2 regions of the Microbacterium sp. NPDC058389 genome follow, and region 2 is predicted to be linked to the other one. Evidence: predicted binding sites of a transcription regulator. Region 2 holds the regulator's gene; the other holds the start of a gene.
The links. Region 2 encodes HspR, which represses chaperone genes until heat shock. Its sites were predicted from a motif close to AAGTTGAGTCNNNNNGACTCAACTT; they were not measured.
Positions count from the first base shown of each region.

Region 1: ACFWJ8_RS07590 (ATP-dependent Clp protease ATP-binding subunit) is a predicted target of HspR. The motif match lies at 2,656-2,680, and genes of this name have one in related genera.

Region 1 covers NZ_JBHXJQ010000004.1:151,740-163,886, reverse strand. The annotation lists gene ACFWJ8_RS07590 (ATP-dependent Clp protease ATP-binding subunit) at 74-2,641, opposite strand; gene ACFWJ8_RS07585 (VOC family protein) at 2,832-3,200, shown strand; gene ACFWJ8_RS07580 (DUF3817 domain-containing protein) at 3,257-3,721, opposite strand; gene ACFWJ8_RS07575 (MarR family winged helix-turn-helix transcriptional regulator) at 3,788-4,219, opposite strand; gene ACFWJ8_RS07570 (methyltransferase) at 4,243-5,352, shown strand; gene ACFWJ8_RS07565 (NCS1 family nucleobase:cation symporter-1) at 5,677-7,149, shown strand; gene ACFWJ8_RS07560 (aspartate/glutamate racemase family protein) at 7,171-7,884, shown strand; gene ACFWJ8_RS07555 (glycoside hydrolase family 1 protein) at 7,955-9,148, opposite strand; gene ACFWJ8_RS07550 (carbohydrate ABC transporter permease) at 9,201-10,094, opposite strand; gene ACFWJ8_RS07545 (carbohydrate ABC transporter permease) at 10,096-11,019, opposite strand; gene ACFWJ8_RS07540 (extracellular solute-binding protein) at 11,016-12,147, opposite strand, start outside.
Region 2 covers NZ_JBHXJQ010000003.1:86,906-99,052, forward strand. The annotation lists gene ACFWJ8_RS05625 (response regulator) at 1-208, shown strand, start outside; gene ACFWJ8_RS05630 (dihydrofolate reductase family protein) at 406-984, opposite strand; gene ACFWJ8_RS05635 (alpha/beta fold hydrolase) at 998-1,813, opposite strand; gene ACFWJ8_RS05640 (AraC family transcriptional regulator) at 1,867-2,589, opposite strand; gene ACFWJ8_RS05645 (hypothetical protein) at 2,659-3,264, shown strand; gene ACFWJ8_RS05650 (GNAT family N-acetyltransferase) at 3,376-3,951, opposite strand; gene ACFWJ8_RS05655 (VOC family protein) at 3,948-4,373, opposite strand; gene dnaK (molecular chaperone DnaK) at 4,604-6,469, shown strand; gene ACFWJ8_RS05665 (nucleotide exchange factor GrpE) at 6,472-7,056, shown strand; gene ACFWJ8_RS05670 (DnaJ C-terminal domain-containing protein) at 7,081-8,076, shown strand; gene ACFWJ8_RS05675 (heat shock protein transcriptional repressor HspR) at 8,192-8,656, shown strand; gene ACFWJ8_RS05680 (YciI family protein) at 8,706-9,107, shown strand; gene ACFWJ8_RS05685 (RNA polymerase sigma factor) at 9,104-10,402, shown strand; gene ACFWJ8_RS05690 (VOC family protein) at 10,443-10,904, shown strand; gene ACFWJ8_RS05695 (DUF5979 domain-containing protein) at 10,961-12,147, opposite strand, start outside.

The sequences.
Region 1 (12,147 bases), on a different contig from region 2:
CTGGCAGGAGCGACCGACACCCGCGACGCGGACGTCGCGGGTGTCGGTCGGGTTGGCATCGGTCCGGCCGGGATCAGGCCGCGGCGGCGTAGGGCGCGGCCGCGAGCACCGTCAGGGCGCCGGCTGAGGCATCCACCGTCACGCTCCCGCCGTCGACGAGGGCACCGGTCACGAACAGGTCCGCGATGCGGTCGTCGACCTCGCGCTGGATCAGCCGGCGCAGCGGCCGGGCGCCGTACTCGGGCTCGTAGCCGTGTTCGGCGAGCCAGGCGATGGCGCCGTCGGTGACGACCAGGCCGACGTCGCGCTTGGCGAGGCGGGCGTCGGATGCGCCGAGCAGCAGTCGCACGATGCTCTGCAGCTGCGGCTTCTCGAGCTTGCGGAACAGGACGATCTCGTCGATGCGGTTGAGGAACTCGGGCCGCATCGCCTCGCGCAGCTTCGCGAACACGCGGTCGCGCAGGTCCTTCTCGGAGCCGAACCCGGTCGAGCCGCCGCCGTCGGCGAGGAACCCGATCGCTCCGCCGCGCGACGCGAGGAACTCCGAGCCCAGGTTGGACGTCATGACGACCACCGTGTTGCGGAAGTCGACCGTGCGACCCTGGCCGTCGGTGAGACGACCGTCGTCGAGCACCTGCAGCAGCAGGTTGAACACGTCGGGGTGCGCCTTCTCGATCTCGTCGAACAGCACGATCGAGTAGGGGTTGCGCCGCACGCGCTCGGTGAGCTGCCCGGCCTCGTCGTAGCCGACGTATCCGGGGGGGGCGCCGACCAGGCGCGACACGGTGTGCCGCTCGCCGAATTCGCTCATGTCGAAGCGGATGACCGCGCCCTCGTCGTCGAACAGCGACGCGGCGAGGGCCTTGGCCAGCTCGGTCTTGCCGACACCGGTGGGTCCGAGGAACAGGAACGATCCGACCGGCCGGCGGGCGTCGCCCATGCCGGTGCGGTTGCGGCGCACGGCCTTGGCGACCGCCGTGACCGCGTCGTCCTGTCCGATGACGCGATCGTGCAGCTCGTCCTCGAGCGAGGCGAGACGCTCGCGCTCGGTCTCGGTGAGACGGTTCACCGGGATGCCGGTCGCCCTGCTGATCACGGCAGCGATCTCCGGCTCGTCGACGATCGCCGCGGTCGTGGCCCCTGAGCCCGTCGAAGGGCCGGCCGCGGTCGCCCGCGCCAGGCGCTCCTGCACGTCGGCGATCTGGTCGCGGATCTGCGAGGCCTCCTCGTAGTGCTCGGCCGAGACGGCGGCGTTCTTGTCGGCCTCGAGGGTCGCGAGGCGCTCGACGAGTCCGCTGACGTCGACCTTGGCGCCCAGGCTCAGCCGCAGGCGCGCGCCGGCCTGGTCGATGAGGTCGATCGCCTTGTCGGGCAGCACGCGCTCGGTGAGGTAGCGGTCGCTCAGCTCGACGGCGGCGCGCAGCGCCTCGTCGGTGTAGACGATGCCGTGGTGCTCCTCGTACGCGGGCTTGAGCCCCCGGAGGATCAGGACGGCGTCCTCGATCGAGGGCTCGCCGACGCGCACGGGCTGGAAGCGGCGCTCGAGCGCCGGGTCCTTCTCGATGACGCGATACTCCTTGAGCGTGGTCGCGCCGACCAGGTGCAGCTCGCCGCGCGCGAGGCGGGGCTTGAGGATGTTGCCGGCGTCCATGCCGCCGTCACCGGCACCGCCGGCGCCCACCACGGTGTGCACCTCGTCGATGAAGACGATGAGCTCGCCGCGGCGGGCGGAGATCTCGTCCATCGTCTTGGTCAGGCGCTCCTCGAAGTCGCCGCGGTAGCGGGTGCCGGCCAGCATCGCCGGCAGGTCGAGCGCGACGACGCGCTTGCCGAGCAGCTGCTCGGGCACGGCGCCGTCCACGATCGCCTGGGCGAGCCCCTCGACGATCGCGGTCTTGCCGACACCGGCCTCGCCCACGAGCACCGGGTTGTTCTTGGTGCGGCGGCTGAGGATCTCGATCGTCTGCTCGATCTCGTCGGCGCGGCCGATGACCGGGTCGAGCTCGCCCGCGACGGCGCGCGCCGTCAGGTCGGTGCCGTACGTGTCGAGCATCGGGGAGGTGGATGCCGCGGCATCCTGCTCCGCGTCCGCCGACGGGACTGCCGACGGGGCGACCGTCTCGCGCGCGCCCTGCGTGAGGGCCTCGGCCGTCACGCCGGCGCGCGCCAGCACCTGGCCGGCGGGGGTGTCCTGTGCGAGCACGAGCGCGAAGAACAGGTGCTCGGGGTCGACGTAGGTCGAGCCGGACGAGCGTGCGACCTGGAAGGCGTGGAACAGCGCCCGCTGCACGGACGGTGTGATCACGGCGCCGTCGATGTCGGCGGGACGGGATGCCGCCGGCAGGCGCTCCTCGGTGGCACGGACGATCGCGTCCGAATCGGCGCCGATGCCGCGGATCGCCTCACGGGCGGGCGCCTCGGCGGCGAGGATGCGCAGCACGTGCAGGGCGTCCAGCTCGCGCTGACCATGGTCGAGCGCGTACTTGCCGGCACGCTGGAGCAGCTCCTGGGTGCGCGCGCCGAGGAAGCGGCTGAGGTCGATCGAACGCTCCGCGCGGGCGCGCTCGCCGGCGAGGTAGCGCGCGAGGAAGTCGTCGAACGCGCTGCCGTCGCCGGCCTGGGAGCTGAAGTCTTCGGGCATTCCATCTCTCCTGAAACTTGAGTGGACGGGCATCAAGTTTTGAACTTGACACAAGCAATGTCAAGTTCAACGGGAGGGATCCGCAGGTATTCCCCAGCGAGCGGAACAGTTCGACACCCGCGCGGATGTCGGGCCCCGGGCGTAGCGTCGGGCACGGAGGGGACCCACGTCAGCGAAGAGAGGGAGAACCATGGATTGGAAGATCGAGCTCATCTTCGTGCCGGTCACCGACGTCGACCGCGCGAAGGAGTTCTACGAACGGATCGGGTGGAACGTCGACCACGACCAGACGCCGTTCGACGGCCTGCGGTTCGTACAGGTGACGCCGCCTGGCTCGGCGTGCTCGATAGCCTTCGGCACGGGCCTCGGCGACACGCTGGAACCCGGGCAGCAGAAGACCGTCCAGCTCGTCGTGACCGACGCCGACGAGGCCCTGGCGCACCTGCGCGGCGTCGACGTCGACGCGCGTGGCGTCGACGAGCAGGCGTGGGGACGCTTCGTGCAGTTCGACGACCCCGACGGCAACACCTGGACGCTGCAGCAGCTGCCGCCTCGGTGAACGGCGGCGGCCGGCATCCGATCCGCGAGATCGGAGGCCGGCCGCCAGGTCGTCCGTCAGTCGCGGCCGCCGGGCGGGCCGATGATGAGCAGCGCCGCGAACAGCGCGACGACGGCGAGGGCGATGAGCGCGCCGAGCACCCACGGGCGGCGCAAGAACCAGCGCATGAGCCGGTCGTACCAGCGGCCGTCACGCGGGTCATCCGTCTGCTCCAGACGCCAGGCGCCGGCGAGCCTGCCGGTGCGCTGCAGCCAGATCTCGGCCGGGATGGTCGCGTACGGGATCACGGCGCTGACGAGGGCGGCCACAGTGGGCCCGACGCGCCAGCGGTTGTTCAGCGCGACGAGGATCGCGGTCGCGCCGTACGACAAGAAGATGAAGCCGTGGATGCCGCCGCCGATCGTGACGCCGAGGGCCCATCCGGTGGTGGCGCGGAGGACGAGACCGGTGATCAGCAGCGTCCACGAGATGACCTCGGCGATCGCCAGCGCGCGGAACAGGGTGTGGGGGGTTCGGAACACACCTTCAGACTAACTGAAAGAGTTTCAGGCTTTCTGAAGGTTTGCCGAACGAGGAGGCGTCCGGCCTCACCCGTGATCGAGACCGAACGGCTCCTCATGCAGGCCCTTGAGTGCCGCGGCGAGCTCCGGCGCCCCCGACGCGAGTCCGGCGTCGAGCGCGGCCAGCCGCTGCTCCGCAGCCCGCAGCACGTCTCCCCCGCGGTCGGTGACCCGCAGATCGGACGCCGCGCCGGCGTGCGCCGTCGCGTCGGCGACGAGTCCATCGGCCACGAGGGACTGCACGGCGGTGTGCGCCGACTGCACGGTGACCTGCGATCGCCGCGCGAGCTCGCTGAACGAGATGCCCGGCGTGGAGCGGATGTGCGCCAGCAGACCGTACTTGCGCGTGGTCAGCCCGAGGTCCTTCAACTGTGCGCCGAGGTGCGCGTCCCACACGCTCGCCACGGTGAGAAGCGAGATGACAGGACTGAAAGGACGCTCGGACGGCACGCGCTTCATGCTAGCCCCGCTACCGTGGGACGGTGACGTTCCCGCTCGACAGCCTGCGCCGCTGGCCCGATGTCGAGGCGCCGGATCTCGTCGCGGTGGACGCCGCCGACCGGCTGATCCTCGACGAGTCGGCCGCCGCGCGCGCCGAGGTGCCCGAGGGGCGACTGGTCGTGATCGGCGACGCCTACGGTGCGCTCACGCTGGGCGCAGCGGCTGCCGGAGCGCACGGCATCCGGGTTCACCAGGACCCGCTCACCGGTGAGCGAGCGCTCCACGCCAACGCCGAGCGGCTCGGATCCGCCGACGCGTTCACCTCGATGCCGTTGGATGCGGAGCTCGTCGAGGGCGCCGACGTCGTGCTGCTGCGACTGCCCCGCGCCCTCGACGCACTGCGCGACATCGCAGGGCTGATCGCCGCCCACGCGTCGCGCGACGTCGCGGTCTTCGCCGGCGGGCGGCTCAAGCACATGACGCTCGCGATGAACGAGGTGCTCGGCGCAGACTTCGCCCGACTGGACGTCACGCACGCGCGCCAGAAGTCCCGCGTGCTCGTCGCGCGCGAGCCCGGGGCGGGGCGGGACCCCGTTCCGGCCCGCGAGACACACGCCGGCCTCGTGGTCTGCGCGTACGGCGGCGCGTTCGCAGGCGCCGCGATCGACATCGGCACGAGGCTCCTGCTCGAGCACCTGCCCGAGACGATCGCGACCGACGGCGCCGTCATCGACCTCGCGTGCGGCACGGGGGTGGTGGCGACGACCCTGGCTCTGCGGCATCCTGCCCTCCACGTCGTGGCCTGCGACCAGTCGGCGGCGGCGGTCGCCTCGGCGCGCGCGACAGCGGAGGCGAACGGCGTCCGCGACCGCGTCGAGGTCGTGCGCGACGACATGCTGGGCGCCCAGCCCGACCGATGCGCAGCGTTCATCGCCCTGAACCCGCCGTTCCACTCGGGCGCCGCCGTGCACGAAGGGATCGCTCCGCGCATGTTCGCGGAGGCGGCCCGCGTCCTGCGCCCGGGCGGCGAGCTGTGGACCGTCTGGAACTCCGGCCTGCGCTACCGGCCCGCGCTGGAGCGGCTGGTCGGCCCGACGAGGCAGATCGCCCGCAACGCGAAGTTCACCGTCGCCGCCTCGACGCGCCGCTGACCCGCGCGCAGGCACAGGTCCCGGGTGACCGGGGGGCCGACGCGAGATGCCGGCACCCCCGGTAGCCACAAGCTCGGGACTCGCGGCAGGGGCTGCCGGACCGGGGCTCCGGCGTCCTCCCCCTGACTGAGAGACGTCGCACGGGCGCGCTTATTACGCGACTCCTGCGTTTCCACGATGTGGATATTGATTCTTTCCTTGTGGAATTTCTGTCTTCGTTCCTACACTGGTCGGACGCCGCGACATCGATGTCGCGCGGAATCGATGGAGAACCACGTGTCGGATCAGATCACGAAAGAGCACGCCGCTCACACCGCCATCTCGATGACCGGGACCGTCCACGAGATCCCGGAGTCGACGAGCCCCCGGCTCTACAACCGTGACCTCGCCCCCAGCAAGCGCGCCGGGCGCAGCTGGACCGCGTACAGCATCTTCACGCTCTGGGCCAACGATGTGCACAGCCTCGGCAACTACGCCTTCGCGATCGGCCTCTTCGCGCTCGGCCTCGGCGGATGGCAGCTGCTGGCGGCCCTCGCCATCGGCGCGCTGTTCCTCTTCCTCCTCCTGACACTGTCGGGCTTCATGGGTGAGAAGACCGGCGTGCCCTTCCCCGTGATGAGCCGCATATCCTTCGGCATCTACGGCGCCCAGATCCCCGCCCTCATCCGCGGCGGGGTCGCGATCGCCTGGTTCGGCGTGCAGACGTTCCTCGCGTCGCTCGTGCTCCGCGTGGCGCTGATCGCCGTGTTCCCAGGGCTGCAGCCACTCGACGAGAACAGCATCCTGGGTCTGTCGACCCTCGGCTGGATCACGTTCGTCGCGCTGTGGATCGTTCAGGTCATCATCGTCAGCTACGGCATGGAGATGATCCGCAAGTACGAGGCGTTCGCCGGGCCGATCATCCTCGTCACCTTCCTGGCGCTCGCGATCTGGATGCTCGCCGAGGCCGGCTTCACGATCTCGTGGGAGACGGAGGGCGCCTTCACCGGCGCCGAGATGTGGGGCCACATCTTCGGCGGCGCGGCCCTGTGGATCGCCATCTACGGCACGTTCGTACTGAACTTCTGCGACTTCACGCGCGGCGCCACCTCGAAGCGGGCGATCGTCCGCGGCAACTTCTGGGGCATCCCCGCGAACATGCTGCTGTTCGGCGCGATCGTGGTCACCCTCGCCGGGGCGCAGTACGCGATCGACGGCCGCATCATCGAGTCGCCCGCCGACATCGTCGCGGCGATCCCGAACACAGCGCTCCTCGTGCTGGCGTCACTGGCGCTCATCGTGCTCACCATCGCCGTGAACCTCATGGCGAACTTCGTCGCCCCGACCTACGCACTGACCAACCTGTTCCCGAGGCACCTGAACTTCCGACGAGCGGCCCTCATCTCGGCCGTGATCGGTCTCGTGATCCTGCCGTGGAACCTGTACAACTCGCCGGTCGTGATCGTGTACTTCCTCGGCGGTCTGGGCGCGCTGCTCGGCCCCCTGTTCGGCATCATCATGGTCGACTACTGGATCATCCGGAAGCAGAAGGTCAACGTGCCCGACCTGTACCGCGAGAACGCGACGGGCGACTACTTCTACCGCCGCGGATTCAACCCCCGTGCGGTGTGGGCCCTCGTGATCTCGGGCGGACTCGCGCTGCTGGTCGCGTTCCTGCCGGCCCTGTCGGCCCTCGCGGACTTCGCGTGGTTCTTCGGGGCGGGATTCGGTGCGATCGCCTACTTCCTGCTGGCGGACCGCCACCGTCCCTTCGTCGACGCCGACGGCGAGGACATCGCTGTCGCCGTCAAGCACTGACCCCGACCGGAGAGCGAGCGCATGCGCATCCTGACCGTCAACGTGAACACCACGCCGTCCATGACGGACGGCATCGCCGAGGCCGCCCGCCGGGCCGCCTCACCCGGCACCGAGATCATCGGTCTGACGCCGCGGTTCGGCGCCGAGTCGTGCGAGGGCAACGTGGAGAGCTACCTCGCCGCCGTCGCCGTGATGGATGCCGTGCGCTCGTACGCCGAGCCGTTCGACGCCGTCATCCAGGCCGGCTACGGCGAGCACGGCCGCGAGGGCCTGCAGGAGCTCCTCGACGTGCCCGTCGTCGACATCACCGAGGCTGCCGCGTCGACGGCGATGTTCCTCGGCAGGTCGTACTCGGTCGTCACGACGCTCGACCGCGCCGTGCCCCTCATCGAGGACCGCCTGATCCTCGGCGGGCTGTTCGACCGCTGCGCGTCCGTGCGCTCGTCGGGCCTCGGGGTGCTCGAGCTCGAGTCGGACCCCGAACGGGCCGTCGCCGCGATCGTCGAGGAGTCCCGCCGCGCGGTCACCGAGGACCGCGCCGAGGTCATCGTGCTGGGCTGCGGCGGGATGGCCGAGCTCGAACCGCGCGTGCGCGAGCAGTGCGGCGTGCCGGTCGTCGACGGTGTTCAGGCCGCCGTCAAGATCGCGGAGTCGCTCGTGTCGCTCGGACTGCAGACCTCGAAGGTCCGCACGTACGCCCCGCCGCGCCCCAAGCGGGTCACCTGGCATCCCTGAGCCGCATCGCCGGACAAGAACAGAGATGGTGGATGCCGCAGGCCGCGGCATCCACCATCTCTTCGTCGTCTCAGGCGGCGGGGATGACGTTCCGCTGCGCGAGGTCGCCGAGCCACCCGAGGCTCGGCTTGGGCGTGCGCGCGAAGGTCTCGTGGTCGACCGCGATCAGCCCGAACGTGGGGCGGAACGAACCCCACTCGTAGTTGTCGAGGAGCGACCAATGCAGGTACCCCCGCACGTCGCAGCCGTCGGCCATCGCCGCGGCCATGCCGGCCAGCGCGCCGGTGGTGTAGTCGATGCGCCGGGTGTCGTCGGAGGTCGCCATGCCGTTCTCGGTGACGATCATCGGGACGCCGCCGGTGACCTCGCGGGTGTGGCGGAGGGCGTGACCCAGCGCCTCGGGGTAGTACTCCCATCCCGTGAGCGTGCGCTCGGTGCCCTCGGGCCACTCCTGCGGGCCGTAGCCCAGCTCGTCGTCCGTGGGGCCGATGATGGTCCGCAGGTACGACTGCACGCCGATGAAGTCGTCGTCGCGCGACTGCTCGAGGAAGAAGTCCTCGCGCCAGTACTGCCATTCGTCGCGCTGCTTCTCCCACCCGGGCACGGCCTGGAACACCTGGTTCGCCACGGTCCAGCCGGAGCGGATGCCGCCGACCCCGCGCAGCACCTCGGTCGAGGCGTGGTGCGCGTCGGCGATCGCCTGCGCGACGAACGGCGACGGGCCGGGGAAGTTGACGCCGTTCTCGGTGTCGATGCGCGCCTCGGTCTGGTTGACCATCATGTTCGGCTCGTTGATCGTGACGACGAGGTCCACGTCGTCGAGGATCGTCGCGGCGATCTCGGTGAAGCGCCGGAAGCGATCGGTGCTCTGCTCGGCGTACCAGCCGCCGGAGTGGTCCCACCAGCGCGGGAACGTGAAGTGGTGCAGCGTGACGATCGGCTGCACGCCGTGGTCGCGGCACGTGTCGATCATGCGCCGGTAGTGCGCGAGCTGCGCGCGCGAGACCACGCCCTCCTCGGGCTCGATGCGCGACCACTCCAGTGAGAACCGGTACGCGGTGAGGCCTGCGTCGGCCAGCAGCGCGATGTCCTCCGGGTAGCGGTGGTAGGAGTCGCACGCGTCACCGGACGGTTCCGGGATCTGCGTGCCCGGCGCGTACTCGTTCTCCCAGTGTCCGGTGTTGACGTTGCCGCCCTCGATCTGGTGACCGGCGGTGGCCGCTCCCCAGATGAACCCCTCGGGTGCGGCGATGACACTGCTCATGAATGCTGATTCCCTTCTGTCGGATGGTTGGTGTCGGCGGCGGGGATCCGGGTCACTTGATCCCCGTCAGGGCGATGCCCTGGATGAAGTGGCGCTGCATCGCGATGAACAGGACGAGCACCGGGATGACGATGAGGAAGGAGCCCGCCATCTGCAGCCCGAAGTCCGATCCGTGACCGCCGGCCTCTGCCGAGAACAGCGCCAGCGACACCGGCAGGGTGTACATCGAGTCGTCCTGCGAGATGATCAGCGGCCACAGGAAGCTGTTCCACGACCCCATGAAGGTGAAGATCGCGAGGGTCGCCAACGGCGCCTTGCACAGCGGCAGCACGATCTGGAAGAACGTGCGGAACTCCCCCGCGCCGTCGATGCGGGCCGCATCCAGCAGCGAGTCCGGGATCTCGAGCATAAACTGCCGCATCAGGAAGACGCCGAACGCGCCCACCATGCCCGGCAGGATCAGGCCCCAGTAGGTGTTGACCATGCCGAGGTTGGCGACCAGCACGAACTGCGGGATCAGCGTCACGATGCCGGGGACGAACAGCGTGGCCAGCACGACGACGATGATGACGTTCTTGCCGGGGAACTTCATCTTCGCCAGCGCCCAGCCGACCATCGACGAGAACAGCAGCGTCGTGGCGACCGTCACCGCCGCGAGGAACACCGAGTTGAAGAACGGCCGCAGGATGTCGAACTCGAACAGCCACGCACGGAAGTTGTCGAGCGTGGGATGCTGCGGCCACCACGTGATCGGGCGCTGCATGATCTCGGCCTTCGTCTTGAAGGCGCCGAGCACCATCCACACGAACGGCAGGACCGTTGCGGCCAGGCCGACCGAGAGCACGACCAGCACGGCGAGGTTGCCCCACCGGATGGGCTTGCGCGGGCTGCGCGCGGACGTTGACACGGCCTCCGTGTCAGCGGGTCTTTCGAGTGTGGTGGTCATGTCAGGTCCTCTGGCGGAAGAAGCGGAACTGGATGAGCGCGAGGATGCCGACGAGCGCGAACAGCACGTACGCGCCGGCTGCGCCGACCGAGTAGTTGCCGTACTTGAACTGGTTGTAGACCTGGAGGGCGATCGACGTGGTCGACTCCAGCGGGCCGCCGTTGGTCATGACGAACGGCTCGTCGAAGAACTGCATGTAGCCGGTCGTCACGAGGATCGTGTTCAGCAGGATCGTCGGCATCATCATCGGGATGGTGATGCGGAAGAACTTCTGGACCGCGTTCGCGCCGTCGATCGACGCGGCCTCGTTCACGTCGGCGGGGATGCCCTGCAGTCCGGCGAGGAAGATCACCATGGAGGCGCCGATGTTGCGCCAGATCGCCATGATCGTGATCGCCAGCAGTGCGGTGTTCGGGTCGCTGAGCCAGTTCGGCCCCGTGATCCCGACCGAGGCGAGGATCGTGTTGATGACGCCCGTGTTCTGGTACATGATGCGCCACACGACAGCCACCGCGACGATCGTCGTGATGACCGGCGTGTAGTACCCGACGCGGAAGAAGGTGGCGACCTTGCGGCTCACGGAGTTGAGGAGCACAGCCAGCACCAGGGCGATGAACAGCGTGGCCGGCACGCCGACCACGACGAACATCAGGGTGTTGAACAGCGCGCGCTGGAACGACGGGTCGGTGAGGACCGCGACGAAGTTGTCGAACCCGACGAAGTTGACGTTGAACGGGTTGCGGATGTCACGCGCCCGCAGGTCGGTGAACGACATCGCCAGCGAGCTGACGAGCGGGATCAGACCGAAGACCCCGAATGTCAGGACGAACGGCGCGACGAAGACCCACGCGATGAGGGCCGAGCGGCGCCGCTGCGCGGCCAGGGAAGAGACCTTCTTCCCCGGCCGCGCCTGCACGGATGTCACCACCCGAAGCCGATCTTGTCGGCCTCGGCCTGGATCTCCTTCGCGGCATCGGCGCTCGTGATCTCGCCACGGGCGACCTGCTCGGAGTACTTGCTGATGAGGTCCGAGATCTGCGACCACGCCGGGTAGTTCGGCGTGGCGACCGTGTTCTCCAGCTGCTCGGTGAGCGTCTTGGTCACCGGGTTGTCCTGGATCGGGGCGTACTGGCCCGCCGCGACGTTGGCCGGGAGCTCGCCCTGCAGGTCGTACCACGCCTCCTGCTGGTCCTGCTCGCCGATCCACGACAGCAGCGACCAGGCCGCCGACTTGTTGTCCGACGCCGAGAAGACGCCGAGGTTGCCGCCGCCGATGTACTGGTCGTTGTTGCCGCCGGGGCCCTCGGGCGAGACGGTGTAGCCGACCGAGTCCATCGTGAAGCCCTCGGGAGCGGTGCCCTTGTCGATCTCCTCCTGGTAGATGTCGAGCATCCACGGGCCCGAGATGAACATCGGCGTGCCGCCGTTCTCGAACGTCGCGTCGGAGTCGCCGAGCGGCGCCTCACCGCGCTGGAAGTAGCCGCCGTAGTAGTCGAGGGCCTCGACGAACTCGGGGGTGTCGATCGTCCACTTGTCACCGTCGGTCATCGAGCCGCCCGCCTGCGCGTCGAACGGCACGATGACCTGGGCCGGCTGCTCGGTGGGCTTGGGCAGGCTCAGGCCGAACGTGCCCCCGGGACGCGAGGCGAACGCCGCGGCCATCGCCTGGGTCTCTTCCCACGTCGTCGGTGCCGACAGGCCGAGGTCGGCGGCGATGTCCGCACGGTAGAACAGGAAGCGCGTCTCGACGTACCACGGCATCGCATACAGGCCGTCCTCGCCCGTCACCGAGTCGACCGCGGCCGGGTAGAAGTCGCTCTCGTCGTAGACCCCGTCCGGCACGCTGTCGAATGCGCCCATGCCGATGACGGTCGCCGTCTGGTCGGAGCCGGTCATGATGATGTCCGGCCCCTTGCCGGCGGCTGTCGCCGTCTGCGCCTTCGTGATGACCTGATCCCACGGGACGTCCGTGATCTTGACGCTCGCGTCGGGGTTGGCCTTCACCCAGTCCTTCGTGAGCTTCTCGAGGTTGTCGGCGTGTCCGCCTGCCGTC
Region 2 (12,147 bases):
GATCAGCGAGCTCACGGCCCGTCAGCAGGAGGTCCTGGCCCTCGTCGCCGAGGGGCGCAGCAACGCCGCGATCGCCGCGAAGCTGTTCCTCACCGAGAAGGCGGTCGTGCAGCACGTGTCGCGCATCTACGACGCGCTCGGCATGCCGCCCGACGCCGACAGCCACCGTCGCGTGCAGGCCGTCGTCCGCTACCTCAACCGCGACTGAGCCTGGGGACCTAGGTCGCCAATCCGGCCCGACCCCTGTGTGCGCCGCGCACCGCTTCGCTACGGTGCGAGGAAGGGACAGCCCGTCTGGGGCGGCTGTCGGCGAGCCTGTTCGCGACACGGCTCGTCACGTGGACCTGGGGTACACGCCATCGACGACGGCGGCTCGTGATCGAGCCGCCGTCGTCGCGTATGCGGTCAGCGGCGCGGGTCCGCGGGTTTCGCGCGAGGGGTGCGCTCGAGGATCGTCACCAGCACGCCGTCACCGTACGTACGGGCGTCCGCGAGCCGCCAGTCGGTCTTGGCAGGAGTGGCGGCCCACAGCGTGCGCCCGTGACCGAGGATGACCGGGAACGTCATGAGGTGGATCTCGTCGACGAGATCCTCCGCGAGCAGGGCCTGGGCCAGCTGGACGCTCCCCGCCACGCAGATGTCGCCCGCGACATCCTGCTTGAGCTGTGACACCGCCGGGACGAGGTCGTCCGCGAGCACCGTCGTGTTGGTCCATGCCGGATCGCGGAGCGTGCCGGAGACGACATACTTCGGCATGCTGTTGTACTTGTCGGCGAGCCTCCCCTCATACTGCGGCCACGCCGACGCGAAGCCTTCGTACGTCCGGCGCCCCAGCAGCAAGGCTGCGGACCCGAGAGCCTCGTCCTCCTTGAACGCTTCGCCGTCGTCGCCGCGGTCGACCTCGAGGCTCCAGTCGGGGTACGTGAAATCCTCCCCGCCCGGCGCCTCGACGACGCCATCGAGCGAGATGAACTCGGTCAGCACGAGCCGACCCATCTCAGTCGCCGTCCATGAACCGGCGCAGGACCGGCGCGAGCGTCACGGCGGCGGCGCTGTGATTCTCCCCGGGCACGGGCAGGAGCGTCGCGTCGCGCAGGTGCTCCGCCACCGCCCGCGAACCGCCGGCGAGATGCGGCCACGTGTCGATGCCGTGCAGCACCAGGACGGGCACGTCGACACGATCCCAGAGCTCGGCGCGAAGCGGCCGGCCCGACATCGTGTCGCCGACGATGCGCCCGTCGTAGGCGATCGTGGGTGCGATCGACTCGAGCCCGCCCCAGAACTCGGCCTGACGCATGCCGGCGACCATCTCCGGCGGCATTCCCGCCGCGGCGGTCAGGAAGAGCTCTACGGCATCTCCGCGGCGTCCCTCGGCCACGGCCTCATCGAGCTGTTCGACATAGTCGGCGGGAAGGGGCGGGCGCGCGTCATCCACGACGACAGGAGGTTCGAACAGCGCCAGCCGTGCGACGGGCGCGCCCGCCTGCGCGGCGTGGAGCGCGAGGAGCGCGCCGGAGGACCAGCCGAAGAGGGTCACCGGGCGGCCGTCACCCGTCGCGGCGATGAGTGCCGCGAGATCCTCGATCTCTCGTTCGACGGCGTACGGCGCCGTGTCGCCGCTTCCGCCGCGACCGCGCCGGTCGTAGTTGACCACGCGGAATCCGTCGGACAGCAGTGCGGCGATCTCCGCGTCCTCGGGAGTCGTGGCGCGGGAGGCGGTCGCGCCGTCGATGAGGATGAGGAGGTCTCCCTCACCCGCGACGCTGTAGGCGATGGTGGTTCCGTCTGCGGATGTGACCGTGTTCTCGGACAACTGATCGAGCCCTTCTCGTCTGAGCGCGGCACTGCGCCGCGACGGGCTCCACGCTAGGTCTGCTCCGCGGATGCGGGCTTGTACAGAAGCGACAGCGCGCCACCAGGATCGGCGCCCTTGCCCAGCTGCGTCGCGGTGCGCCCGATGAAGCGCTGCAGCGACCGCGCGAGGTGAGGCTGGTCGTAGAACCCGAGTCGGTTCACCACCTCCAGCGCAGCGCGCCCCTCGCCGAGGAGCACCGCCGCGTGCCTCGCGCGTTCGATCTGACGGATCGAGCCCTGGGTGAGTCCCGTCGTGGTGGCGACGCGTCGCTGCACCGAGCGGGCACCGACCCTTGCGACGCCGCCCCACATCACGTCGTCGACGAGCGGGTCGCGCACGAGCACCCCCGCTCGGACGAGGCGATCGACGAACTGCTCGGCATTCTCGTAGCGCGGAATCTCCCACTCCTCGCCGTGAAGCACGAACGCGCGGGCGGTGACGTGGGGGCTCTCCAGGCCGCCGTCGACGAGCCGGTCCAACTGCAGGTGAGGCATGTGGGCGCCATGCGCGAAGGTGATGCCGAACGAGGCCGAATCGCCGGACACCTCGACAGCCGATGCGGCCGTCTCCGGACCGCGGACGGCGACGCGCACCACGCCCTGTTCCTCCCAGAACGCCAGCTCCCAGTTCGACGTCGCGACGGACGTCATGCGCTCCACGCCGGAGGTGCGCCCGTGCCACACCCGAGCCACGTACGGTGAGTCAGCCGCGCGGTGGTCGCTCTCGATCGGCATGCGCTCAGGGTCGCACAGTTCGACCGCAGCAGGGCGCCGGCGACCGCACGCCTGGGCTAGTCTCGCGGCATGTCCGACGCGCCGATCGAGCCGACCGACCCCGCTGACCGCAGGGATGCTCCGCCGGCTGCCCGCCGCCCGCGCGGTCGCTCGGCGCGGGCGCGCGCGCACCTCGAGGAGCTCGACGGCCGCGAAGAGGCGTACGTCATGTACTTCAAGGAGCGCGTCTACGCCACGTTCACGGGTCTTGCGATCGTTCTCGTCGTCGCCGCGAACGGCCACGCCGACCCCGAGCATGCGCTCTTCGCACTGGTGCTCGGCGTGCTCGGCATCGTCGCCGCCGGCTTCGTCTCGGATGTCATCTCGCACCTCGCGGTGCACCAGACGTTCCCGGTCGGCGCCGACCTCATGATCCTGCTGCGCGTCGCGGGCGGTGCGCTCAGCACCGTCGTCACGCCCGGCATCCTGCTCCTGCTCGCGTGGCTCGACGTGATGCCGCTGGATGCCGCGCTCCGCGCCTCCTCGATCGTCTACATCGTCACGCTCGGCGTGATCGGCTGGTTCGCCGTGCGCCGGTCGCGGCTGACCTGGGCGAAGCAGCTGCTGGTGCTCGGCATCCTCATCGCCCTCGGATTCGCCGTGATCGGCCTGCAGACCCTCGCGCACTCGATCTGACCCGGCGCCGGCGCGCCCCGCTCGGACATCTCGCGAAACTCGGACCGATGGGGGTCGAGCGTCCGAGATACGCGAGATCGCCGAGTCAGCGGCGCGCTCAGCCCGAGGCGCTCAGCCCGAGGCGCCCTGCGCGGCCTGCCATTCGCGCTCCAGCAGGGCATAGTGGCCGGTGTCGGTCCACTCGCCCTTGAGCCACATCTGTTCGACGAAGTGGCCCTCGTGCCGCATCCCGAGGCGTTCGCAGATGCGCACCGACCCGGTGTTGCGGGGGTCGAGCTCGGCGTACACGCGGTGCAGTCCCAGCTCGTCGAAGGCCAGGGAGAGCAGCAGGCGGGCGGCCTCGGTCGCGTAGCCGTGGCCCTGCGCGCGCGGGGCGAGGATCCAGCCGATCTCGGCTGTGCGGTCCTCGACGCTGTGCAACTCGAAGTACATCGTGCCGAGGAACTCCCCGGACGCGGACCGGATCGCGGGCTGCAGGTAGTCGCCCTTGGCGGCGAGACGGGTGGCCGCGGCATCGCGTTCCAGGATCTCGGCCACCTTGTCTCGCGACCGCGCCTCGTACAGGAGGTACCGGCACACCTCGGGGTCGCCCTGCATCGCGGCGAGGTCGTCGAGGTCGTCGGGACGCAGCGGGTCGAGCGTGACCCGATCGCCGCGCAGTTCGCGGAAGGTCCAGTCGAGCGTCATGCCTCCATACTGTCGGCGGCCGCAGCCTCGCGCGGCGGATTGTGCATGAACTCGAGGCGGATGCCGTCGGCGTCCTCGACGAACGACGCGTAGTAGCGCTCGTTGAAGCGGGGATAGAGCCTGGGGTCGCGCACGGCCGTCCAGCCGGCATCCATCGCGATCGCGTGCAGCCGGTCGACCTCGGCGCGCGAGTCGACGGCGAACGCGAGGTGCTGCCACCCCACCCGCCCGTGGCGGTGCGGCCCGGTGCCGGGCTCGCGGGCGGGGAAGAGGATGAGCTCGACCTCGCCCTCGGTCCACCACGAGACGCTCGCGTCCGCGTCGGTGCGGGTGAATCCGAGCGCCTGCATGATCGGGTCGTACTGCGCGATGCCGCGCTGCAGGTCATCCACAGTGATGCCCAGATGGTCGAAGACAGCCATGGCGCCAGCCTGGCACATGCGAACTTGAGTCTTGTCGTATCAACTTTGACTTGACGGATGCCGCACCCCGGGTTTATGGTTGAGTCATCGCGACTCAACCCTTCGACAAGCTCAGGGAACGGCTACCGAGTTCAGGGACCGGTTGCTGAGCCAGTCGAAGTGCGCGAGCAGACTTCCCATCAACCCCGGGCGCCGGCATCCGTCGCCGCCCACAAGAAGGAGAGAACAACATGGCACGTGCTGTGGGAATCGACCTGGGTACGACCAACTCGGTCGTGAGCGTCCTCGAGGGCGGCGAGCCCAAGGTCATCGCCAACGCCGAGGGCTTCCGCACGACCCCGTCGGTCGTCGCGTTCACCAAGGACGGCGAGGTGCTGGTCGGCGAGACCGCCAAGCGCCAGGCCGTCACCAACGTCGACCGCACCGTCTCGTCGGTCAAGCGCCACATGGGCACCGACTGGAGCTTCGACGTCGACGGCAAGAAGTGGACGCCGCAGGAGATCTCGGCCCGCATCCTGCAGAAGCTCAAGCGCGACGCGGAGGAGTACCTCGGCGACACCGTCACCGACGCCGTCATCACGGTCCCCGCGTACTTCAACGACGCCGAGCGTCAGGCCACCAAGGAGGCCGGCGAGATCGCGGGCCTGAACGTCCTGCGCATCATCAACGAGCCCACCGCCGCCGCGCTGGCCTACGGCCTGGACCGCGGCAAGGAGGACGAGCTCATCCTCGTCTTCGACCTCGGTGGCGGCACGTTCGACGTCTCGCTGCTCGAAGTGGGCAAGGACGACGACTTCTCGACGATCCAGGTCCGTGCCACCGCCGGCGACAACCGCCTCGGCGGCGACGACTGGGACCAGCGCCTCGTCGACTACCTGATCAAGCAGTTCAAGGACACCACGGGCGTGGACGTCTCGGGCGACAAGATCGCGCTGCAGCGCCTCAAGGAGGCCGCGGAGCAGGCGAAGAAGGAGCTCTCGTCGTCCACCTCGACGAGCGTGAACCTGCCGTACCTGTCGCTCACCGACTCGGGCCCCGTGTCGCTGAGCGAGACGATCACGCGCGCCAAGTTCGAGGATCTCACGAAGGACCTCCTCGACCGCACCAAGAAGCCGTTCGAGGACGTCATCCGCGAGGCCGGCATCAAGGTCGCCGACATCGACCACATCGTGCTCGTCGGCGGATCGACCCGCATGCCCGCGGTCGCTGAGCTCGTGAAGCGCGAGACCGGCAAGGACGCCAACAAGGGCGTCAACCCGGACGAGGTCGTCGCCGTCGGCGCCGCCCTGCAGGCCGGTGTGCTGAAGGGCGAGCGCAAGGACGTCCTCCTCATCGACGTCACCCCCCTGAGCCTCGGCATCGAGACCAAGGGCGGCATCATGACGAAGCTCATCGAGCGCAACACCGCCATCCCGACGAAGCGCTCGGAGACCTTCACGACCGCCGACGACAACCAGCCGTCGGTCGCGATCCAGGTCTTCCAGGGCGAGCGCGAGTTCACCCGCGACAACAAGCCGCTGGGCACGTTCGAGCTGACCGGCATCGCGCCGGCTCCGCGCGGCATCCCGCAGATCGAGGTCACCTTCGACATCGACGCCAACGGCATCGTGCACGTGTCCGCCAAGGACAAGGGCACCGGCAAGGAGCAGTCGATGACCATCACGGGCGGCTCGTCGCTCGCGAAGGACGACATCGAGCGCATGGTGCGCGAGGCCGAGGAGCACGCCGCCGACGACAAGAAGCGTCGCGAGGCCGCCGAGGTGCGCAACCAGGCCGAGACGCTCGCGTACTCGATCGAGAAGCTCATCAAGGAGAACGACGACAAGCTGCCCGCGGACGTCAAGTCCGAGGTGCAGGGCGACGTCGACGCGCTCAAGACGGCGCTGGCCGGCGAGGACGACGAGGCTGTGAAGGCCGCGTTCGAGAAGCTCAACCAGAGCCAGGGCAAGCTGGGCGAGGCCATCTACGCCTCGAACCAGGCTTCGCAGGCCGCTCCGGATGCCGCTCCCGACGCGTCGGCCGACGGTCAGGGTTCGTCGAACCCCGACGAGGACGTCGTCGACGCCGAGGTCATCGACGAGGACGAGACGAAGTAACCATGGCCAAGGACTTCGAGAACGAGGTCCCCGCCGGCGAGGACCCGGAGGCGAACGCCTCCGGGTCCGACCCGCAGGAGGGGACCGACGCCGATGAGCTCACGGTGGACGACATCCTCGGCGCGGCGCAGAACGCCGACGCCGCGGCGGAGGACGCCGTGCTCGCCGACCTCGAGTCGGCGCTGCTGACCGACCTCAAGCGGCTGCAGGCCGAGTACGCCAACTACCGGCGCCGCACCGAGGAGCAGCGCGAGGTCGAGATCGAGCGCGCTCAGGGCGCGGTCGCCAAGGGCCTGCTGCCTGTGCTCGACGATCTCGACCGCGCCGAGAAGCACGGCGACCTCGAGGCGGGCTCCGCGTTCGCCGCGATCGCCGAGAAGCTGCGCGGCGTGGCCGAGCGCATCGGTCTCACCACGTACGGCGAGGCCGGCGAGGTGTTCGACCCGCAGCAGCACGAGGCGATCTTCCAGGTGCCGACCCCGGGTGCGACCGAGCAGACGATCATCGAGGTCGTCGAGATCGGATACCGCCTGGGATCGGTGGAGCTGCGTCCGGCGAAGGTCGTCGTCGCCGTTCCCGCCGATTAAGCCCGAGAACGAGAAGGAGGATCCATGGCCAGTCAGGACTGGTTCGACAAGGACTTCTACTCGGTGCTGGGGGTCGCGAAGGACGTCAGCGACGCGGACCTCAAGAAGACGTACCGCAAGCTCGCGCGCAAGTATCACCCCGACTCCAACCAGGGCGATGCCGCCGCCGAGGCGAAGTTCAAAGAGGTCAGCGAGGCCTACTCCGTGCTCTCGGACGCCGAGCAGCGCGCGGAGTACGACCAGATCCGCGCGATGGGCTCGGGTGCCCGGTTCACGTCCGGCGCCCAGGGCGGCACGGGTGGCTTCGAGGACGTCTTCTCGATGTTCAACCAGGGCCGCGGCGGCCGTCAGCAGGCGCAGGACTTCGACGACATCTTCGCGATGTTCAACCAGCAGCAGGGTGGTGGCGGCTTCGGCACAGGACGCTTCGGTCAGTCGACCGGGGGGTTCCGCGGCTACGGCGGGCCCACCCGCGGCGCCGACGTCACCGCCCGCACGACGATCGACTTCGTCACCGCGACCAAGGGCGAGACGATCACGCTGCAGGGCGAAGACGGCAAGCCGTTCAAGGTGAAGATCCCCGCCGGCGTCGCGGACGGGCAGAAGATCCGGCTCCGCGGTCGCGGGCGCCCGTCGCCCGATGGCGGCGAGTCCGGCGACATCGTCGTGCAGATCACGGTGCGTCCGCACCCGGTCTTCACGCGCGACGGGCTCAACCTGCGCGTGACCGTGCCGGTGACCTTCACCGAGGCCGCGCTGGGCGCCACCATCGAGGTGCCGACGCTCGGCGGCGATCCCGTCAAGCTGCGGGTCGCGCCGGGCACCCCGTCCGGACGCGTGCTGCGCGTCAAGGGCCGCGGCGTCGAGACCGCGAAGGGCACCGGCGATCTCCTCGCGGAGGTGCAGGTGGCGGTGCCGTCGCACCTCGACGATGCCGCGCGCGAGGCGCTCGAGCGCTTCCAGAGCCTGGAGCCCAAAGAGAACCCGCGTGCCGAGATGATGTCGAAGGCCCGGGGCTGACATGCTTTCTCAGAACAGGGGATCCGGCGAGCACAGGATGATTCCGCGCGAATCGACCTGTCTTCGCCGGATCCCCTGCTCTGGGTGACGCGATCGACGCCGGGGAGGTGACGAAATGACCGAGGACGACATCGACGACGACGCTCCCATCTTCGCGATCGCCGTCGCCGCCGAGCTGTCGGGCATGCATCCGCAGACCCTCCGGCAGTACGACCGGCTGGGCCTCGTCGTGCCCGCCCGCACGCAGGGCGGCTCACGCCGGTATTCGCTGCGCCACGTGGAGCAGCTGCGGGAGGTCGCCCGCATGTCGTCGGACGGCATCGGCCTGCCCGCGATCACCCGCATCCTCGAGCTCGAGGCCCGCGTGCACGAGCTGCACGGCCGTGTCCGTGACCTCGAGGACCGCGTGCGCGCTGAGCTCGAGAAGCGTCCCGGCGCCCGCGTGTTCGCGGCGGGCTCGACCGGTGCGGTCGTCACACTGCGCCATGGCACGCGAGTGCGCCGCGCCACAGAGGTGGTCGTGTGGCGCCCGCGCACGCCGATCGAGCCGCCCGCGGACCCGGCCGACGACGCGGGCTGAGCCGCTGCCCCGGGTTCCGTGACGGGACCGGCACTGCCAGGATGACGGCATGCGCTTCATGCTGCTGCAGACCTATGGGCCCACGGCCTCGGACGCCCCGCCGATGACGGAGTGGACGGCATCCGACGTCCATGCGCACATCGCGTTCCAGCAGGAGCTCAACGCGCGGCTGGCGGAGCTCGGCGAGCTGATCGACGCGGTCGGGCTCGCCGGCCCCGAGGCAGCGCGCATCGTCACCAGTGACGGACGCACGCCGGTCGTCACCGACGGGCCGTTCCCCGAGACGAAGGAGCTGCTGGCGGGCTACCGGCTCGTCGACGTCGAGTCGTGGGACCGGGCGCTGGAGATCGCGGCGCTCGTGTCGGCGGCGCCCGGCCCGGACGGTGCACCGGTGCAGGCGCCCATCGAGGTGCGCCAGGTGATGGGCGCTCCGGCGACCGACGACCAGTGACGCCGGAGGCCGGCATCCGCGCCGTGGAGGGGCTGCTGCGCGAGTACGCACCCCGTGCCCTCGCGATCGTCGCGAGCCGCTACCGCGATTTCGACGGAGCGGAGGATGCCGTCCAGGAGGCGCTCATCGCCGCCGCCGAGCAGTGGCCGGCCGGTGTGCCCGACGACCCGCGCGCGTGGCTGGTGACCGTCGCGTCGCGGCGACTCGTCGACGCGTACCGTTCGGCCGACGCTCGGCGGAGGCGCGAGCGCGAGGCGTGGGACGACCGCGAGGCACCGGCGGCCGACGAGCCCGTCACCGGCGATGTCGACGACTCGCTCACGCTCGTGCTGCTGTGCTGTCACCCGGCGCTGACGCCCGGGACAGCGATCCCGCTGACGCTGCGTGCGGTCGGCGGGCTCACGACGCGCGAGATCGCGGCCGCGTTCCTCGTGCCCGAGGCGACGATGGCCCAGCGGATCAGCCGTGCGAAGGCGACGCTGCGCGCCGCCGGTGGCCGCTTCGAGCCGCCGCCCGATGATGCGCGCGATGCGCGCACGCGATCAGCGCTGCACGTGCTGTATCTGATGTTCAACGAGGGCTACGTCGCGAGCGAGGGCGACGACCTCGCACGCCCAGACCTCGCCGCCGAGGCCATCCGGCTCACCCGCATGCTGCGTGCGTCCCTGCCGGCGGATGCCGAGGTCGCCGGACTGCTGGCCCTCATGCTCCTGACGGAGGCGCGACGGCAGTCGCGCGTCGACGACGCGGGGCGCCTCGTGCCGCTCCCTGCACAGGATCGCACCCGCTGGAACCCGGTGCTCATCGCCGAGGGGGTCGTGCTGCTCACCGACGCGATGCGCCGCGGCGAAGTGGGGGAGTACCAGCTGCAGGCGGCCATCGCGGCGGTCCATGACCAGGCGCCCTCGTACGCCGACACCGACTGGACGCGCATCGCCGGCCTCTACCGGGCGCTCGCACGTCTCACCGACAACCCCATGGTCGGCCTCAACGCCGCCGTCGCCGTCGCGATGACCGACGGCATCCCCGCGGCCATGGAGCACGTGGATGCCGCCTCCGCCGTGCTCGGCGACCACCACCGTGTCCACGCCGTGCGGGCGCATCTGCACGAACTCGCCGGCGAGCCGACGCGTGCGGCGGACGAGTTCCGGGCGGCCGCGGCGCGCACCGCGAACGAGGCGGAGCGGCGGTATCTCGCGGATGCGGCATCCCGGCTCTCCGGGTCGGCGGGCGAAGAAGCCGCAGGAATCTCCGTCGCGGATGTCGAGAACGGCGGATCGGCTCCGACTCCCTGATGAAGCCGCCGAGAGGGCGGCCACGACGGAAGGAACCGAAATGCCTCGCATCACCCCCAACCTCTGGTTCGACGGTCAGGCCCTCGACGCAGCGGAGTACTACGTGTCGGTCTTCCCGGACTCGCGCATCACCGACGTGAGCCGCATGGGTGAGGACGGCCCGGTGATCACGGTCTCGTTCGAGCTCGACGGTCAGCCGTTCCTCGGGCTGAACGGCGGACCGCAGTTCACCTTCACCGAGGCCGTCTCGTTCGTGATCGACTGCGCCGACCAGGCCGAGGTCGACCGCTACTGGGACGAGCTCGTCTCGGACGGCGGCGAGGAAGGCCGGTGCGGCTGGCTCACGGATCGCTACGGCCTGTCATGGCAGGTCGTGCCGCGTGCCCTCGTCGAGCTGCTCACCGACGCCGACCCCCGCAGGGCCATGGCTGCCGGCACCGCGCTGCAGGGCATGAGCCGCATCGACGTGGCCGCCCTGCACGCGGCCGCGGACGCCGCCTGAACGACGGAGAGTGGATGCCGCACCCGCCCGATGAGGCCGGGCGCGGCATCCACTCGTCACATGTCGTGCGTGCGGCGCGTGCGCCGGATCGTGAGGAAGGCGCCGAGCGCGATCGCGGCGAGGGCGCCGAGCGGAATCAACGGCGAGATCCCGCCACCGCCCGTCGCCGGCAGCGGAGCCGGAGGCGTCGGGGTCGGGGTGAGTGTGGGGTCGGCGGTGTTGGTGAGCGTGACCATCACCGTCGCGCCACGCAGCAGGGGTGTGACGGGGAGGGTGTAACGGCCCTGGTCATCCGGCGTCAGCGGCTGTCCGTCGACCGTCCAGGTCGGTGCGCCCCAGTCCACACCGGGCACCGCGGGCAGATCGCCCTCCCGAACGGCGACGATGGTGCCGGCGGGGTAGTAGGGGGAGAACGCGACCACGTCGGGTTCGAGCCGCACGGTCGGCTGGGCGAGGTCGTCGACCCACCAGTCGAGCGGGAACGTGGTGCCCGCAGGGACGGCGGACGCGGCATCCCCGTCCAGCCTCTTGACCGCGGCATAGCGCGTGAGCTGGACGACCGAGTTGGTGACCTGGAGCGTCGGCGTCTCGTCCGGGCCGATGAGCACCCAGCTCGCAGGCGTCCAGGTGGCGCTGCCGCTCCACGCGTAGCCCTCCGGCAGTTCGGCGGGGTCGGGCGCGACCTCGGTCAGGTTCACGACGGTCCCGACCGGGAACTGCAGCGGCTCGCCCGCCTCGTCGACCGGCCCGGCCGGGGTGCCGTCGGCAGGGATGTCGAAGCTGCCGGTCTGCGGGTCCCGCCCCGGGAAGTGCGCGGTGTAGTCGATCGTGAACGCGTCGACGGGAAGGAGATCGGGATCGATGCCCGCCAGCGCCTTGGACACCTGGAAGGTGCCGGTGATGAGCGTCGCGCTGTTGGTGAGCGTCGTGTGGACGACGGCTGCGCCGTCGTCGCCGATCACGAGCTGCTCCGGATCGAACGTCCGGGTATCCCAGGCGATCTGCTGCGGCGTCGGCGCGGTGAGTTCGCCGAACGAGATGATCGTGCCGTACGGGAAGGTCGCCAGCTCGCCGTCGCCTCCCTCAGGACCCACGGCCGTGCCGTCAGCGGGGACCCGCAGTGTGCCGCGCTCGACCTCGCCGGTCGGCAGCGTCGCGGTCCACGTGACGCTGAACTCGAGATCGACGGGGATGAGCTCCTCGGGGAGGTTCGCGAACGCCTTCGAGACGTCGAAGGTGCCCT